4 regions of the Robertmurraya sp. GLU-23 genome follow, and region 3 is predicted to be linked to each of the others. Evidence: riboswitches for the same ligand, from Rfam matches in the RefSeq annotation. Region 3 holds a riboswitch; each other region holds the start of a gene.
What was found. A riboswitch is a leader RNA that binds a small molecule or an ion and turns the genes downstream of it on or off. The one in region 3 is predicted to bind cyclic di-GMP.
Positions count from the first base shown of each region.

Region 1: linked by a shared signal. The riboswitch ahead of ACVBAX_RS07900 (type II secretion system protein) and the one ahead of ACVBAX_RS20245 (STAS domain-containing protein) in region 3 are both predicted to bind cyclic di-GMP.
Region 2: linked by a shared signal. The riboswitch ahead of ACVBAX_RS18875 (EAL domain-containing protein) and the one ahead of ACVBAX_RS20245 (STAS domain-containing protein) in region 3 are both predicted to bind cyclic di-GMP.
Region 4: linked by a shared signal. The riboswitch ahead of ACVBAX_RS15460 (sensor domain-containing diguanylate cyclase) and the one ahead of ACVBAX_RS20245 (STAS domain-containing protein) in region 3 are both predicted to bind cyclic di-GMP.

Region 1 covers NZ_JBRKCV010000003.1:87,111-91,039, reverse strand. The annotation lists gene ACVBAX_RS07920 (hypothetical protein) at 1-301, opposite strand, end outside; gene ACVBAX_RS07915 (prepilin-type N-terminal cleavage/methylation domain-containing protein) at 321-725, opposite strand; gene ACVBAX_RS07910 (type IV pilus modification PilV family protein) at 715-1,119, opposite strand; gene ACVBAX_RS07905 (prepilin peptidase) at 1,133-1,885, opposite strand; gene ACVBAX_RS07900 (type II secretion system protein) at 1,971-2,342, opposite strand; cyclic di-GMP riboswitch class II at 2,439-2,522, opposite strand; gene ACVBAX_RS07895 (hypothetical protein) at 2,897-3,418, shown strand; gene ACVBAX_RS07890 (deaminase) at 3,830-3,929, shown strand, end outside.
Region 2 covers NZ_JBRKCV010000014.1:46,983-50,911, reverse strand. The annotation lists gene ACVBAX_RS18875 (EAL domain-containing protein) at 1-1,996, opposite strand, end outside; cyclic di-GMP riboswitch class I at 2,111-2,198, opposite strand; gene ACVBAX_RS18870 (STAS domain-containing protein) at 2,396-3,223, shown strand; gene ACVBAX_RS18865 (cell wall hydrolase) at 3,251-3,829, opposite strand.
Region 3 covers NZ_JBRKCV010000016.1:100,546-104,474, reverse strand. The annotation lists gene ACVBAX_RS20255 (Spo0E family sporulation regulatory protein-aspartic acid phosphatase) at 53-256, shown strand; gene ACVBAX_RS20250 (putative bifunctional diguanylate cyclase/phosphodiesterase) at 277-1,116, shown strand; cyclic di-GMP riboswitch class I at 1,176-1,262, shown strand; gene ACVBAX_RS20245 (STAS domain-containing protein) at 1,413-1,730, shown strand; gene ACVBAX_RS20240 (PP2C family protein-serine/threonine phosphatase) at 1,730-2,578, shown strand; gene ACVBAX_RS20235 (flagellar assembly protein A) at 2,592-3,929, shown strand, end outside.
Region 4 covers NZ_JBRKCV010000009.1:114,813-118,741, reverse strand. The annotation lists gene ACVBAX_RS15465 (LacI family DNA-binding transcriptional regulator) at 202-1,212, opposite strand; cyclic di-GMP riboswitch class I at 1,907-1,993, shown strand; gene ACVBAX_RS15460 (sensor domain-containing diguanylate cyclase) at 2,123-3,082, shown strand; gene ACVBAX_RS15455 (hypothetical protein) at 3,121-3,339, shown strand; gene ACVBAX_RS15450 (Helicase associated domain protein) at 3,429-3,929, opposite strand, start outside.

The sequences.
Region 1 (3,929 bases), on a different contig from region 3:
AACTAACTTCAACGTTCTTTTCACCAATTGAATAGTTAGCTACATTACTCTTTTCTTGAAGGTATGCTAAAGGGCCATTTCCTTCCTTACCTTGATAATTAGCCATTTCATTTAACACTATTTCAATTGCTCCTTCAGCACGGTAAAACTCTTCTTGCTCCTTAGTTGTTTTCACTATATTTTTTAATCCATAAGTAGTGGTTGCTAACATAGAGGTTCCAACTATACTGACAATTACAACCAAGATTAGAACAATCATTAGTGCAGCTCCAGATTGGTTCCTCCTCAAATTATCAAACATAAAGTTCCTCCCTAAAAAGCTAATACCTTACTCTTTCTTCTCCATTAGAGGTTACCTTAGTAGATATTTTATACTCTTGTTTATCTTTTTCTAAAACTAAGGTTACTTTGAATTGGCTTGCGTTTTCTACATCTGGCATAAAGTCAAATTGCTTAACGTTATTCGATAAGAGATTTGATTCCAGTTTTAATTCATTATTTGAAAATGAAATCTTACTGCGAACATCTTCCCCATCTCTAACAGCATTAGAGATGGTTTCCATTATAAATCTAGCTTCCCGTTGCAATTCATTTTCCTTTGATACTGCACTTTCCATTTTTATCCCATAACTAAATAGAGCGAAAACAAGTCCAGATACACTAACCATAATAAGAATAACAATTAATAATTCAATCAATGTTACACCTTTTTGGTTATTCACCATTTCTCACCACCGTAAAAAGTTCGATTTGGTCATTAGAATCTATTTCAGAAGTTACAATTACTTGGATTTCACTATAGCTTTGAGTTATATTCTCTTGAGTATATTCCTGCCCAACCACTTTAACTGTTGCGTCTATCAGGTCCCCGAGAGTTCCAGGCATATTACAGCCTTGCGTAGTGGAACAGTCATAATTTTGCGTTGAACCAGTGAAGCCGTTTTGTCGGATTTCTTCCATTACTTGTTGGCCAAAATATATTAGCTGTGTATCCCTTCCCTGTTCAGTTGTTCTAGTAAAACTGCCTGTCATAATTAACAGCAGAGGGATAATAGCCATTCCAGCAATGACGACAGAGATCAATAATTCAATTAATGTGACTCCCTTTTCGTTGTTCATTTTTATCTTCCCCTTATAGGAGTAGTAAGCTGTACCAGGTCCAAATATCCTCTCCGTACAGGTATGCCACTAATGTTCCAATCATAATCGAAGGCCCAAAGGCAATCGGTTCTTTTCGTTTAACAACTTTTAGTGCGATTAATAGTACTCCAACAACGGCTCCTACAAATGAGGCTAAAACCAAGCTCATTACAGTTAGTGCTGGGCCGAGTACCACTCCAATAGCTGCATACAGCTTAATGTCACCGCCACCCATGCCGCCTTTGCTAACAACAGCAAGCAACAAGAGCAAACCGAAACCAACTACACTGCCTAGTAAGTAAGTTAAAAATGGTTCTTCTCCGATAAAGAAACGTACAATTACTAGAACTACAATACTTGGTAGAGTAATCACGTCTAAAATTAACTTTTCACGAATGTCTGTTAGTACAGAAAGAATTAATAACGTTGATAATAGGATTGCAGGTAGTAGTTCTGAAGTAAGCCCTATTTCTTTGTAAACAATAAAAAATATGATTGCAGTCATTCCCTCTCCTAATGGGTATAAAGGAGAGATCCTTTCTTTACAATAACGACAACGACCTTTTAAGAATAGGTAACTAAATAGAGGAAATAAGTCAAAGAAACCTAACCTGTGATTACAGGAGGTACAGTGGGATGGTGGGTAGGAGATGGATTCTTTTTTTAGGAGACGGATTGCTACTACATTAAAGAAGCTACCCAATACGAGGGATATAATAATAATGAATAGATCAACTATAAGCAATTACTTCAGCCCCTTTCATCGAGGTTTCCATTTCATAAAAATAAAACTGCCGCATTTTTTATGTTGCGACAGCTAATATTAGCTATTAATCTTCGTCTGAATCATCAGAAGATGGTGTTGAAACACCATTACAAGATGAACTTATAGCTCCGTTAGTAACTGTGAAAAACTTTGTTGTATCTTCAGCACATGTTGGTGCAGAATCTAGATATTTGCCTGCTACAAGTGCACCTACGTCAGCTGGTACGCTTCCCACTTCTACTTCATATCTGTTAACTGCATCCTTTAAAATAGATAAAGTCTGCTTATTAGTATTAATCTCTGCTTTATCCTTATTGCCCATAACCATCGGCACCGCCACAGCAGCAATAATCCCCAAAATAACAATAACAACAAGTAGTTCAATTAGTGTTAAACCCGCTTGGTCTTTCATTTTCTTCTTTAATGATTTTAACATGAAGAAAGGTCCCCCTTTTAATTTTTATGTTTTTTCGAGAGCTTTTTCTTAAAATTTGGGAATAAAAAAACCTTTACAGCTCATTCTATGGAATGTAGTTGTAAAGGTCGGTTGCACCAATCGCTCGATATGACTCAGGTGCCCACGTACAAGTCATATTTCTTCGCGCCCTTATCTAATGAAAAGACTCTGTGATAAACATTACTTATTTACTAGTAGTCTACACTAAAAAAAATGAAAAAAAAAGAGGTTTTATGTAAATTTACTATTAGGAAATGTTGGCTAAACATTATTTTAAAAACACCATTTTCTATACTATTTTCCCATATAGAGTAGTATCTTCAATTTCCTCATTTATCATCTTTATTTTTCAGAAATAGCAATTCCAATTAATAACAGGAGCAACCATTAAATAGTTCCTTATACCTATTAGATATCATAATCTACCTCAAATAAATTTTTCCAATATTTATAAAACAAAGTAACATTTTTCCCTTTTTACCCATTATAATAGGAAGAAAATATCACTTATTCTATTAAAAAGGGGATTACATATGTCTCAACCATACCAACAAAAACCTATTTGGGCTTGGGTTGTTCTTATTTTGGGTGGCCTTTTTATCGTTTTCTCTTTACCCGGTATACTGTTAACACTTTTTATGCAAATCAGACAACTAGAAATCGTAACTTCTATCTCTATCATTTTCTTTACAATTGGTGTTTGCATGATTGTTGTTTTGCTATGGGGAATGAAGAGAGCTTGGACAGCCATTAAGAAATATAACGAATATAAAGCAAAATACACTGTCATTGAAACAAATCTAGATCCGACTCCTCAAGAGAAAAAACCCATTTGGCCATGGGTAGTCATTGGGATCGGTGCCTTACCGGTACTTGGAATGGGACCAGGTGTCATCATGCTTCCAATCATGCCTTTGTTCTTGGCTGGCATGTCTACCGATTCTGGGACTACTCCCGAATATGTGCCTATGCTTATTCTTCTGATTGGTTATGGGATCATGATTGGGTATATCACCTTACTCGTAAAAGCTATCAAGAGACTACGTTCTAAGTAAATAATCTGACAAGTTGCTCCTACCTTTTCCAGGTAAGAGCTTTTTTATTGTTAAAAAATGTTACAACATAACAGACAGAATATTCAAACATACATATAATACAGAAATATACCCACCTATTATATAAACCTTCTTTATCCCTCCAACCCCAAAAAACTAACCTTTTTACAAAGGTTAGTTTTTTACTCAAGGCTCTTTTCTTAAACTTTGTTGCTTTTTGGAACAAAATTGTAATAATTGTGCTAAGTTCCCGCAGAAAATAGCATAAATTTAATAAGAAGAGAGCCTGCAAACTAAATTCTTAAGCGTAAAATAGTTATTTTCACGTTAAAATCGGCTTTAAGATTTTAACAACTACCTTACGAAAACAGCCTTACTCAAACATTCACAACATCGGAAAAGGTGATTTTATTGGAAAAAGTATTTTTTATGAATGAAGCGATTAAGTTAGCTTGTGAAAATGTGTTAAGTAATCATGGTGGTCCTTTTGGGGCCATTGTGATTAAAGACG
Region 2 (3,929 bases), on a different contig from region 3:
CGATGGCCGCTTCGTTTAGATCATGCGGAAGAGAGCTAATAAAAGAACGATCAATTTTGATTTTATTTGCACGAAATTGCTTTAAATAGGTCATTGAAGCATAGCCTGTTCCAAAATCGTCAATCGAGACTTTCACTCCGATTTCTTGAAGCTTACTAACTGCATTTTGAATTAAATATTCATGTTTACTTAGCACACTTTCTGTAATTTCAATCTCAATGGATTCAGATGGTAGATCAAATTCTGCTAGAATCGCTTCCACCAAACTAGGGATATCATTTAAAACAAATTGTCTCACAGACACATTCACAGCAACAGGCAAATGAGTGAGGTTCGACTCCCTCCACTTCTTTACCTGTAAACACACTTCCCGAAGAACCCATTCTCCTAGCACACCAATAAATCCACTTTCCTCTGCTAGAGGTATAAATGTGTCAGGACTGATGATCCCTTTCTCCGGATGTTTCCATCGGATAAGTGCTTCTAGACCAGTAAACTTACCTGTTGCCAACTGAATTTTCGGTTGATATTGTATGAAAAATTGATTTTGCTTGATTGCTTCACGAAGCTCACCTTGTAACATAAATAATTCAGTACCATGCTTCGTGAGGACATCATTGAACATTTGGATGGATTGTCCATCGTCCCCTTTTACACTATACATCGCGACATCTGCATTTCTAATTAATATGTCCCCTGTATGACCATGGCACGGATACATACTAATTCCAATACTAGCTGATACATAAAACTCTCGGTCATTAATAACAATCGGGTCTTTTATTGCTTGTAATATTTGTTCAGCCACTGCTTTGGGTTGTTTCTCATTTTTCATCTTTTTCAAAAGGATGACAAATTCATCACCACCCATGCGGGTTACGATCCCTTTCTTCGGAATATTTGACTGAATCCGCCTTGCTACTTCACTTAAAACCTTATCGCCTACCGCATGTCCGAAAGTATCATTAATAGGCTTAAAGCGGTCTAAATCAATAAATAAAATCGCAAACTCATCTTGTCTAGTAATTAATCGGTCGATAACATCTTTTAAAAATCGGATATTCGGAAGATTCGTTAACGTATCATGCGAAGCCAAGTATTGGATTTCCTTTACTTGATTATCCCTTTCAATCGCTACACCGGTTAAGTAACTGAATACTTTAAGTAATTCGATTTCATAAGATTTTGGTTTCCGTACATCAGGATGATAGATCGCAAATGTACCGAATAATTCTCCTTGCGACGATAAGATCGGAATTGACCAACAGGAATGCAATTGATAGCTCAAAGGGATCGTCTTCCAGTTGGACCAAGATGGGTCAGTTTCTATATCCGAGACAATAGCTATCTCTTTCGTAAAAGCTGCATGTCCACAAGATGCAAAGTTCAAGCCAACTGGAAATCGGTCGATTTTCTTTAAAAAGCTTTCTGGAAAACTATGTGAATACCCATTACGTAACCAATTCTCACTCTCTTCATAAAACATAATGGAGCAAATACTGTTACTAGATAGTGCCTCCACAGCATTCACAATATTTTGAAAAACATTAGTTAAGGGTTCACCTGACGCAATCATTTGTAGGGCTTTATACTGTTTATCACTAATGGCTTGGTATTTTTCTTGCTCAGTAATATTTCTACCTACTACAACTAAACTATCCTCATGTCCGTTCTCATCGTACATAGGAATCTTTCTTACATGGAACGTATAGTCATTCCCATCCATTCGAAACGATTCTTTTAATTGATATTCTTTTTTACTTAACCATGCTTGATTGTCTGAATGAACACAAATAGGTCCATAATTCTCATACTTTTTGTATTCCTGTGCCAGCTGTTCATCCGTTTTCCCTATATATGCCCCTTCCTCAATTTCAAATAGTTGCAGGGTCTTTTGATTTGCTTCAATCCATCGTCCATTCACATCTTTTACAATTAAATAATCACTACTTGTATGAAACACTTTCTCCAATAAATCGAATTTTTGGTTGCTCATGACATTACCTTCTTCTTTTATATTTCTTTTGAAATGTTAAAGGGGTATGGTCCATACTTTGTGAAATATAGAAAAGACCTACACCCAAAGGGATATAGGTCTTCCAATTATTCCCTTGGCAACTCAGCCATCATAGTTCCTTTAGAACCTTAGATCTGTAGCTTTGCGTCCCCACCTTTCAATGGGTTTGCCTTTTTCAATTTTATTTTTATTTTAGCAAACCCATTATAGAAGTTTTGTCGAAAATAGTCGATAACTATGATAAAAGTCACTGTTTTTTATCAAAAATCATTCTTTATCCCTATTAATTATCTGATTATAATTTTTGCTTAAAAACATGTTTATCAAATATATTTTAAGGGTATAAGTTCTTGGGGAATTGTAAAGGGGGAACATCTCTTGGAATTTACATATCAAGCTTCTTTTGACTTAAAACACTTTATTGAAGAAAATAAAGAAAAATTTAAGAACTCACTTCTTTTAGAGGCTGTAAATGTAAAAGGTCGGATTGATGAAATACTAAGAATCGGTAATATCAATTTAGTTTCGAATGCTCAAAAGCTAGTAATCGACATTATCGATGGCAATGAGGATGAACTGAAAGCTTTTGCCAAGAAAGAAGGAATTGTATGGGCTACTCATTCAATTGAATTATCCTTCAAACTGGAATGGGTTCAAGCGATACGACGAACAATTTGGATGTTTATTCAATCGTTTAACACTCTTTCCAAAAAATACGAGTTAGATGACTTCTTTCAGCTAGAGCTACAAATCAATAACCGAGTCGACCAGTTTCTGAACACTTTCTTTATAAGTTATTCAAAATACAAAGATTCCCTGATTGTTGCACAAAGACAACTAGTTGAAAATCTATCAGTACCTATTATTCCAATCACTTCTTCTGTATGTATTTTACCTTTAATTGGGTCGGTAGACTCCTTCCGAACTGAGATATTAGAAGAAAAGGTTCTAACAGAGATTGGAAGACTTCGTATACAAACGTTAATCATTGATTTATCCGGAATTGGCGATATGGAACCTGACGTTATCGATCATCTTATGAAAATTATCGACGGCACTTCTATGATGGGTTGCCACTCGATTATCACCGGTTTACGTGCAGAAGTTGTGAAAAAAATGATTCATTTAGATGTTTCAGCATTCTTTAAGAAAACAAAAACATTAGGAACATTGCAACAAGCATTAAGGCAATATTTTGTTCAGTAAAAAAACCAGGGGTTTATTCCCTGGTTTCTATATCGCAAATCGATGGTTACCAATTGTTTCAGTCACTTGTCTTGTTAAAATCCATGTATCCGTTGCAATTTCAGGATTATAAAAATATATAGCCTCTGAATCATTCTCTTTGTCAACCAAGGCTTCTTCTACAGCTTCCATTGATTCCTCATCCGCCGGCTTGTTAATCTCACCATTTTGTACTGGAGAAAATGCATACGTACCAGATACCTGCTCATATACAACTTCTTTGACAGTATCAGGGAATTCCTCATGCTCTACACGGTTAATAATAACCTCTGCAACAGCCACTTTCCCTTTATACGGCTCACCTTTTGCTTCCGCAGTTACAAGTCGGGCCATTAATTCCTTTTCCTGATCTGTAACATCAATTTCCTTTTCATATAATGTTGGGAATTTATCATGATTCTCTTTCATTAATTCAAGAGCAGAATTGTCAGTTTTACTAACTACTTTCCAAGATGTTTCTCCACTTTTCACTGAAAGAGTTTGTTCAGCTGCGCTCGAAGTAGTTTCGAAACCAACCAATGTGAACGATAGAGTAGAGAGAACAAGTAGTTTTTTTAGAATGTTCATAAAAAATACCTCCTTGCTTTCGATAACAAGAAGGTTACCAGATGTAATATACCTGTGCATGTTCCAATTATTGGACAGATAATTTTTGTTGACACAATAT
Region 3 (3,929 bases):
AATAATATAGGTAATAAGAACAACGTGAAAATGATAGAAAGGAGCCAAGAGAATGTTGTCAATAAGAGGTCGGAAAAAAATAGGGTTGCTAGCAGAAATTGAATTGAAAAAGAAATTGCTTTTAGAATTGACTGCTGATCTAGAATTAACGAATGAAAAAGTGGTTACCTGTAGCCAAGAGTTAGATGTGTTAATAAATTTATTTTATAGTATAGATCATTCACCATCCATCTATCATACAGACCAAATCATATAAATGAGGGAAGTGTAGGGAGTATGTTTGAATCAATTCCAATATTATTTGATCGGATCTCGGAAGATTATAAGTTATACGAAATGGAAAATGATTTAAGAATAGCTATGGAAAGAGAAGAATTCATTCTACACTATCAACCAAGAGTCGATACATATACGGGGGAAATAAAGGGAGCTGAAGCACTTATCCGCTGGAATCATCCTAAATGGGGAATGATTTCTCCAATAGAATTCATCCCAATGGCAGAAGAAAGAGGATTAATAGATGAAATGAGTGTATGGATTCTCCAAAAGGTTTGCAGATTGCTTACAAAGTGGGAAAAAGTAGGGGTTAATTGCGTTCCTATTTTCATTAATCTTTCTGCAAAAACATTAAAGAGAGCAGATTTTATTCCAACTGTTATAAAACATTTAAAAGAATATCGAGTGAGTCCAAGTTTATTAGAAATTGAGATTACAGAGAATTCCATGCTTGAAATGGATGAAGCTGTTTTCTCCAATATTGAAATGCTCAAGGACCTAGGAATATCCATTTCGATAGACGACTTTGGTACAGGATTTACTTCCATTACTCATTTGAAAAAGCTTAAGGTTCAATTTATTAAAATTGATCGTTCTTTTATTAATACTATGTTGGAAAACCCAGAAGACTCCATTATCGTAGAATGCATTCATTTTCTGGCCAAAGGCTTTAATCTAAGGGTTGTTGCAGAAGGGGTTGAAACCATTGAACAGTGGGAACTTTTGAGGAACATGAACTGTCATTTTATTCAAGGGTATTTATTTAGTAAGCCACTGGAAGAAAAACAGTTTGAATATGTTATTTCAAAGGAAACAGGATTATCCCTTTCTACTAAATAGTTAACTGAATTTTCCACTAAAATGATTCAAAAAAACGACGATATATTTATTAAATAAACCATCGATAATGGCAAACTTATTGAAAAATAAGGACGCAAAGCTACGGGTCTAAAGCTAGGTTCAGCAATGATCGCCGGGTTTCCGAAAGGGTTGGAATAATATGGATAGGGACAGTCTACCCTATTCTATTTAGCTCACCAATCTTTTTGGTGAGCTTTTTTACACCTATTAATTAAAAACAATACGCTTTGGGTCTATCTCTGATAGAGATTAAATAATTCAAGGAGGTAGAAAAAATGGGTTTAGTAATAGAAAAAGAAGAACTGAGGAAAACCACTATTTTTAAATTTAAAGGGATTTTGGATATATCAACTGCAAATGTGATTGATCCATTACTGGAAGAAACTCATGGCATCCATACCCTTGTTTTTGACTTTAGTGAATTAGATTTTATTGATTCTACTGGTATAGGTTCAATAATAAACTCTATTTATTTGTCACAGGAAAATAATTTTCAACTAAAACTTTCAGGAATGAACGAACTTACTCACCAAATATTTGAAACTGTAGGAGTATATCGTATTTTAGATACGATACAAAGGGAGGTTGTTTAATGTATTTTGACAGCCTCACATACAATTATCCTACTAAAACAGAAGACAAACAAAATGTCTTTGATAAATCTTTACAAAGGGAAATAAATTTAGCAAGAAATATTCAGTCTCAACTTCTTAATGGGAAAACTCCTACCTTTGAAGGTGGGGAGGTATCAGGTTCATCCCTTCCTGCTCGGCTAATCGGTGGTGATTATTATGATTTTTATCTTTTAGTAAATGGGAACATTCGGATTGTCATTGGTGATGTAATGGGAAAAGGGATACCTGCAGCGATGTTAATGATATTAACAAGAGGAGCTTTTAGGAGTGCAGCTGAAAGTACCAAAGGTCCAGGCGAGACCTTAACAGCCATGAACCAAGCACTTTATCAAGACTTAAGAACGTTAAAGTCATTTGTCACTCTTTTTTGTGCGGATTGGAATCCTAAATCTGGAATCTTAACTTACGCCAATGCGGGTCATAATCTCCCTCTTTTTATTAAGGGGAAAAGTAATAATATTGAGGAACTACCAAATGTAAAAGGAATTATGGTTGGGGGACTACCTAATCAAGTCTATAAAGAAAATAATGTATATCTTGAAGAACTAGATACAATCTTTTTTTATACAGATGGAATTATTGAAGCCCAAAATGATGCGGGTGAAAGATATAAATTGGAAAGATTAATTCAAACATTGGTACAAAACAAAGATCTAGGGGTAGGAGAACTAGAGAAATGTGTCATGAACTCAATTGAGAAATTTACAGAGGGTGTTCCTCAAAAAGATGATATCACAATGGTTTTATTAAAAATAAGCCAACAAAAGGCTGACATTACCAGTCTTAATTCTCCTGTTTTTGGTTAGGAGGGATTCTTTCATGCAAAGTATATTATCTAAAGGAAGTAGCATAAACGAAGCGATAATTGTGGGTCTTGAGATACTAGATACAACGAGGGATAAAGTAAATATTGAGATTATTGAGCAGGGTACAAAAGGAATATTGGGCATTGGATCAAAAAAATCAGTCGTCAAGTTAACAAAGGTATCCACTTCTTCCAAACCTGAAATGGAGGATCTTTTAAATGAAATGATTAAAGGAGAAAGTTTTGAAGAAGAAGAAAATTTAAAAAACATCTTATATGAAGACAATACGAAACAGGTTGAAGTAGATCCACTTGAAGGAAAGGTTTGGATATCGAATGGAAGAATAAAATTCAAAGCATCAGCAAATCACTTTCCTACAATTACTATTCAACCGGGAATTAAATTGTATAGAAATAATTTACTTGTTAATGAAAAAACGGCGGTCATTTCTGACTTGGATCTATACGACATCGAAGGGGAAAATATTGAGTTCGAAACCAAATGGAAAGTAATAATGGATAATCAAAAGTTAGTAGCTCAGTTATCTATTGAACCAGGTTATCGTATTATTCGGACAATCCCAGATATGGAAGCAAAAAATCATTTAGATGTATCAGCTATTGAGAAAAAAGAAGTAAATAATACACTAACTTTTCCAGAAGTTATGCAAAAACTTGAAGAAATGGGTGTTAAACAGGGGATAAACGAAAGCCAGATTCAAAAAGCAATTGATGCCTTGGTTCCATCTACATTTGAGATTGCTTCGGGGCTTGCTCCTAAAGAAGGAACAGATGGTTGGGTTGAACTAAAAGTAGAAGTAGAGATGCAGAAGGGGCCGAAGGAAAGAGAAGATGGTAAGGTGGATTTTCGTGAAACCTTTACAATTCCAAATGTTGAGAGAGGACAGGTCATTGGAATTATACATGAACATATTCCGGGAGAACAGGGATATACAGTAACAGATGAACCGATTCCCCCGAAACGTGTTTATCCAACGATATTCATTGCCGGAACAGGTGTAGTGAAAGTGGCCAACAAAATCGTTGCAACGCAATCGGGACGTCCTTTTATAGAAAGAAGAGGTCAGTTACTCCGTGTGAAAATTTTTCAAAAACTTACACACAAAGGAAATATTGACTTATCAAGTGGTAATATCCGATTTTCAGGAGATGTTGAGATATTTGGTGAAGTTGAAAATAACATGGTTGTTGAGGCTGAAGGAGATTTATATGTTCAAAAGACAGTCACGAATGCAACCCTTATTTCCTCAGGAGCTATTCAAGCCAATGGTACCATTATCGGATCGGAAGTATCAGCAGGGAAAAATAATTTACTTATAACAGAATTAGGT
Region 4 (3,929 bases), on a different contig from region 3:
TTTCTTGCTGACGTTTGGGAGCAACTATATAATAGAATTAGCTCCCGTTCATAGGTGGAGTAGATTGTTAGTTTTCGCCCAATGCAATGTGATGGCAGTCACTTTGCACCCTGTTAGCTTTCATGCTGTGCAGGGTGGGCATGAAATCATTGAACAGATATACATGGTCGTAAATTCCGAGAACCACCTCCTAAAAAGTTATTAATTTTTCTTGCAGCTCTCCCGGATCACCAATGTGGTCGGCAGGGTCACCGTTAATGGAAGCTCTCTCCCATTCAGGCGGTCTAGTAAAAGTTTTACTCCTGTTTTCCCCATCTCCTTCGTATGCACTCTGATGGTCGTCAAAGGTGTACTTGCGAATGAGGCAGCTTCAATATCGTCAAAGCCGATAATGGCAACATCTTCAGGAACATTGAGATTGGCTTCTTGTAATGCTCTTAACGCCCCAATCGCCATCGGATCACTGGCAATAAAAAATGCCTCGGGAAAATTCCTCATATTAATCGCTTTTTTCATTAATTCATACCCCTGTGCCATGGTATACTCACCGATAAATACGCTCTCCGGGTCGAACATTTTTTGTTCTTTCATCAAGCGTTCAAAGGTGGTGAGACGTTTATCTTCAGAGTTGAACTTTTGATTTTTACTATGCTCCTTCTCCCTCCCTCCGATATACCCGATTCTCTTGTAGCCAGTTGAAAATAGATGCTTGATTGCTTTCTCTGTGGCCTTTTCAAAATCAATCACAACCGCATCATACAGATCCTCGTTAGGCGAATGGTTAATGTACACCACATTTTCCACTTTACAGATGGCCTTGAGCGCCATCTCTTTTACCCTACCGACGACAATGAGTCCATCGAGCCCGTCAATCATTTGATTGGTCTCCGTTTCATGTAAACGGAACGTAACGGTTCTGATCCCATGACTCGCAAGTTCCATTTCAATCCCTTGGCGGATGGATAAAAAATAGGGATCATTGATCTCCTCGTCCAATGATTGGGTAACGATAATCCCGATATGTTTCGAAGTCTGCTGTTTTTGTTTCAACCGTCTTTCTAAAATCGTTTCATATCCAAGCTCCTTAGCGACCTGGAAAATACGTTCCCTCGTTTCATCCTGAACGGAAATCGTATCATCGTTATTTAACACCCGTGAAACCGTAGATGCTGATACATTCGACTTGTCCGCAATATCCTTGATAGTAGCCATCTCATAACCCTCTTCATGTTCTTGTCAACTCCCGTAAATATTTTACTTTTCATTTACTAAAATATTTACTGGTTATATTCGAATCATAACATCATTTGGAAGGGCTTACAAGTATAAAAACTAACTTTTCTAAAAATTTATATAGTTTATGTGTTATATAAATACTGATATAGTACGATTTTCTTATTAATGATCAATTCTCATCTAGTAAATTATTTAGTATTATTCTTCTTGCGTAGTTCCTCAGGTTAAAAATATCCTTTTTCACTTCAGTAAAAGGATCATTGGTAACTTGTAAGGCCCTGTCAATTACTACTATTAAGATTTTCAAAATCAATCTTGAAAATTTTCTCATATAGACGTTATCTGATAAATATTTAAAAAAATAAAAAAAGCCGAGCCACTAGGCACGACCTCTACTTTCTTGTCTGATTTGTTTTTTTCTTATGCTCCTTAGTATCGATGAAAGTATCAAATATGGAGGAATTGTTAGAAAATGCCAAGAAGTTCCTTCAGGTTGTACTTGAAGGATGATTGTAAGAGATACCAAGAATACAATAGCAAGGGGAATATCCCACTTGTGTCGCACTAGCCAGTTTTTCATATAAACACCTCTTGATTATTTGGTTCAAAGTAACTTTTATTGATATTAAAAATTTAGCTATTATAATAGAAACAGGACTATTTACTCAATAATAAAAAAAGGCAAACTCATTGAAAAATGACGACGCAAAACTATAGGGACTAAGGTCGTATTCGACTAAGTTAGCCAGTTACCGATTAAAGTGATTCAAGGCCTATCGGTAGCGGTAGGTCTTTTATTATCTTAAGTACTCTAGGAACAAAGGACATCCATTTACTTAATAGTATGATTTATATTTTAATATATTCTAAAAGATGAGGGTCTAAAATGAGCATACAGTTTACATCAGGGTTAATTACAGGTATGGCTATAGTTAGTTTGATAATCCCTCTTTTATATAGAAGATGGGAAAATCAAAAAAAGAAGATAATAGAAAATCAGAAAAGTTTTGTTCACATAATTGAAAATACAAGGGATTTTCTATATTATTTTCAGGTTTATCCAAAAAGAGAATTCAAGTACCTTAGTCCTTCAGCTGAACATTTTTTTGGAACAGGTTCGATTGAGCGTGCCTTTAAGAATTCCGACATACCCTTTATCGATATTCATCCCGATGATTTTCATATTCTTGAAAAAAAAGTTAAGGGAGAACTAAATTTTGACGAGAGTATTGTACAGCGATGGCTTGATAAAAATGGGGAATATAGATATTTTGAAGAATATGCTACACCCATTTATAAAAATGGAAAGCTTGTTGCGATACAAGGAGTTTTAAGAAATATCGACGATAAAATCCTGTTAGAAAAGGAGTTGCAGTATCAAATTAGCCACGATTCTTTAACTGGGATATATAATCGGGAGTACTTTGAATATAAATTTGAACAGTTTGATCAAATATTAGATATTTCTATAGCCATTATCATATGTGATTTAGACGAGTTGAAATATATTAATGATCATTTCGGACATAAAGAGGGAGATTTTATCATCATGGAAACAGCGTGGTTACTCAATAGATTCTCCTCAGATGTAGTAACAGTTACTAGACTTGGTGGAGACGAGTTTGCTCTCATACTTGAACATTCTACAGAGGTCACCGCGAAAGAACTAGTCGATGAAATAAAAAAGGAGTTTAAAAAGTATAATGAAACCTCTAAGAGGGAAATCAAATTATCGATCGGCTTTTCTTTCGAAGATCATTCTTTGGGCAATATGACCAGCTTATTCTCTAAAGCTGACAAAAATATGTATCATGCTAAAAAGAGAAATAAAAATAGAATTAATTAATTAGAAATGTAAAATACAAATGAAAAGAACGGGATGGGATGGATATTATTTTAGGGATGGGTCAACTTATTGGTACTGTTCAACCTGAACAGAAAGATAGCCAGATTGGTGATGTGCTAGTGGAATTGCGTGTGTTTGATAAGTCGTATGAGTTTGAAAACAATGAAACAACGGTTACTAAGAGTGACATTCGATATAATTTGAAATATAGCCAGGCATCAGGGGTTATATTTACTGTTTCAAAAGTAACTGAATAGAGATAAACAATCCCCTACAGTCTTGTAGGGGATTAATTTTTATATACGAGTCCTACTAATGGTTTATAGTAGAACTTACTAGTTTAATATCAGCTTTCTTTTCTGCTAATTGCTGCAAATCCTTTTGGTGCTTCCCAGGTCATCCCAATACTCTCTAGCCTTTTGACTTGGCTTGCTGATAATCTACCTCTTTGGCCTTTATATGCTCTACGTTGGTCTGAAATCCAACTACCAAGTTTTTCACCAAGATATGATTCTCTTTGTGGAATAAGCAAATCACCATATTCCTCATAATACCTGCTAGCTAACAAAATCATTTCTTCCCATTTAGCTTCAAAAGAATTCCATATCATACCGATTGATTCTAATTTTTGTTTTCTATCTAAGTCTAGACTGCCTCTATGACCTGCATATAGCCTCCTTTGTTCCGAAATCCATCCCCCAAGTTTCAGTCCATTTATCTCATATTTAATAGGGATATTTAGATGTCCATGTTTCCAATAAAACTGCTTCGCTTGTTCGAAACATTGATTCCATTGGCTCTCTATGGTATTCCAGACCATTCCTATTTCCTCTAACATTTTAATTTG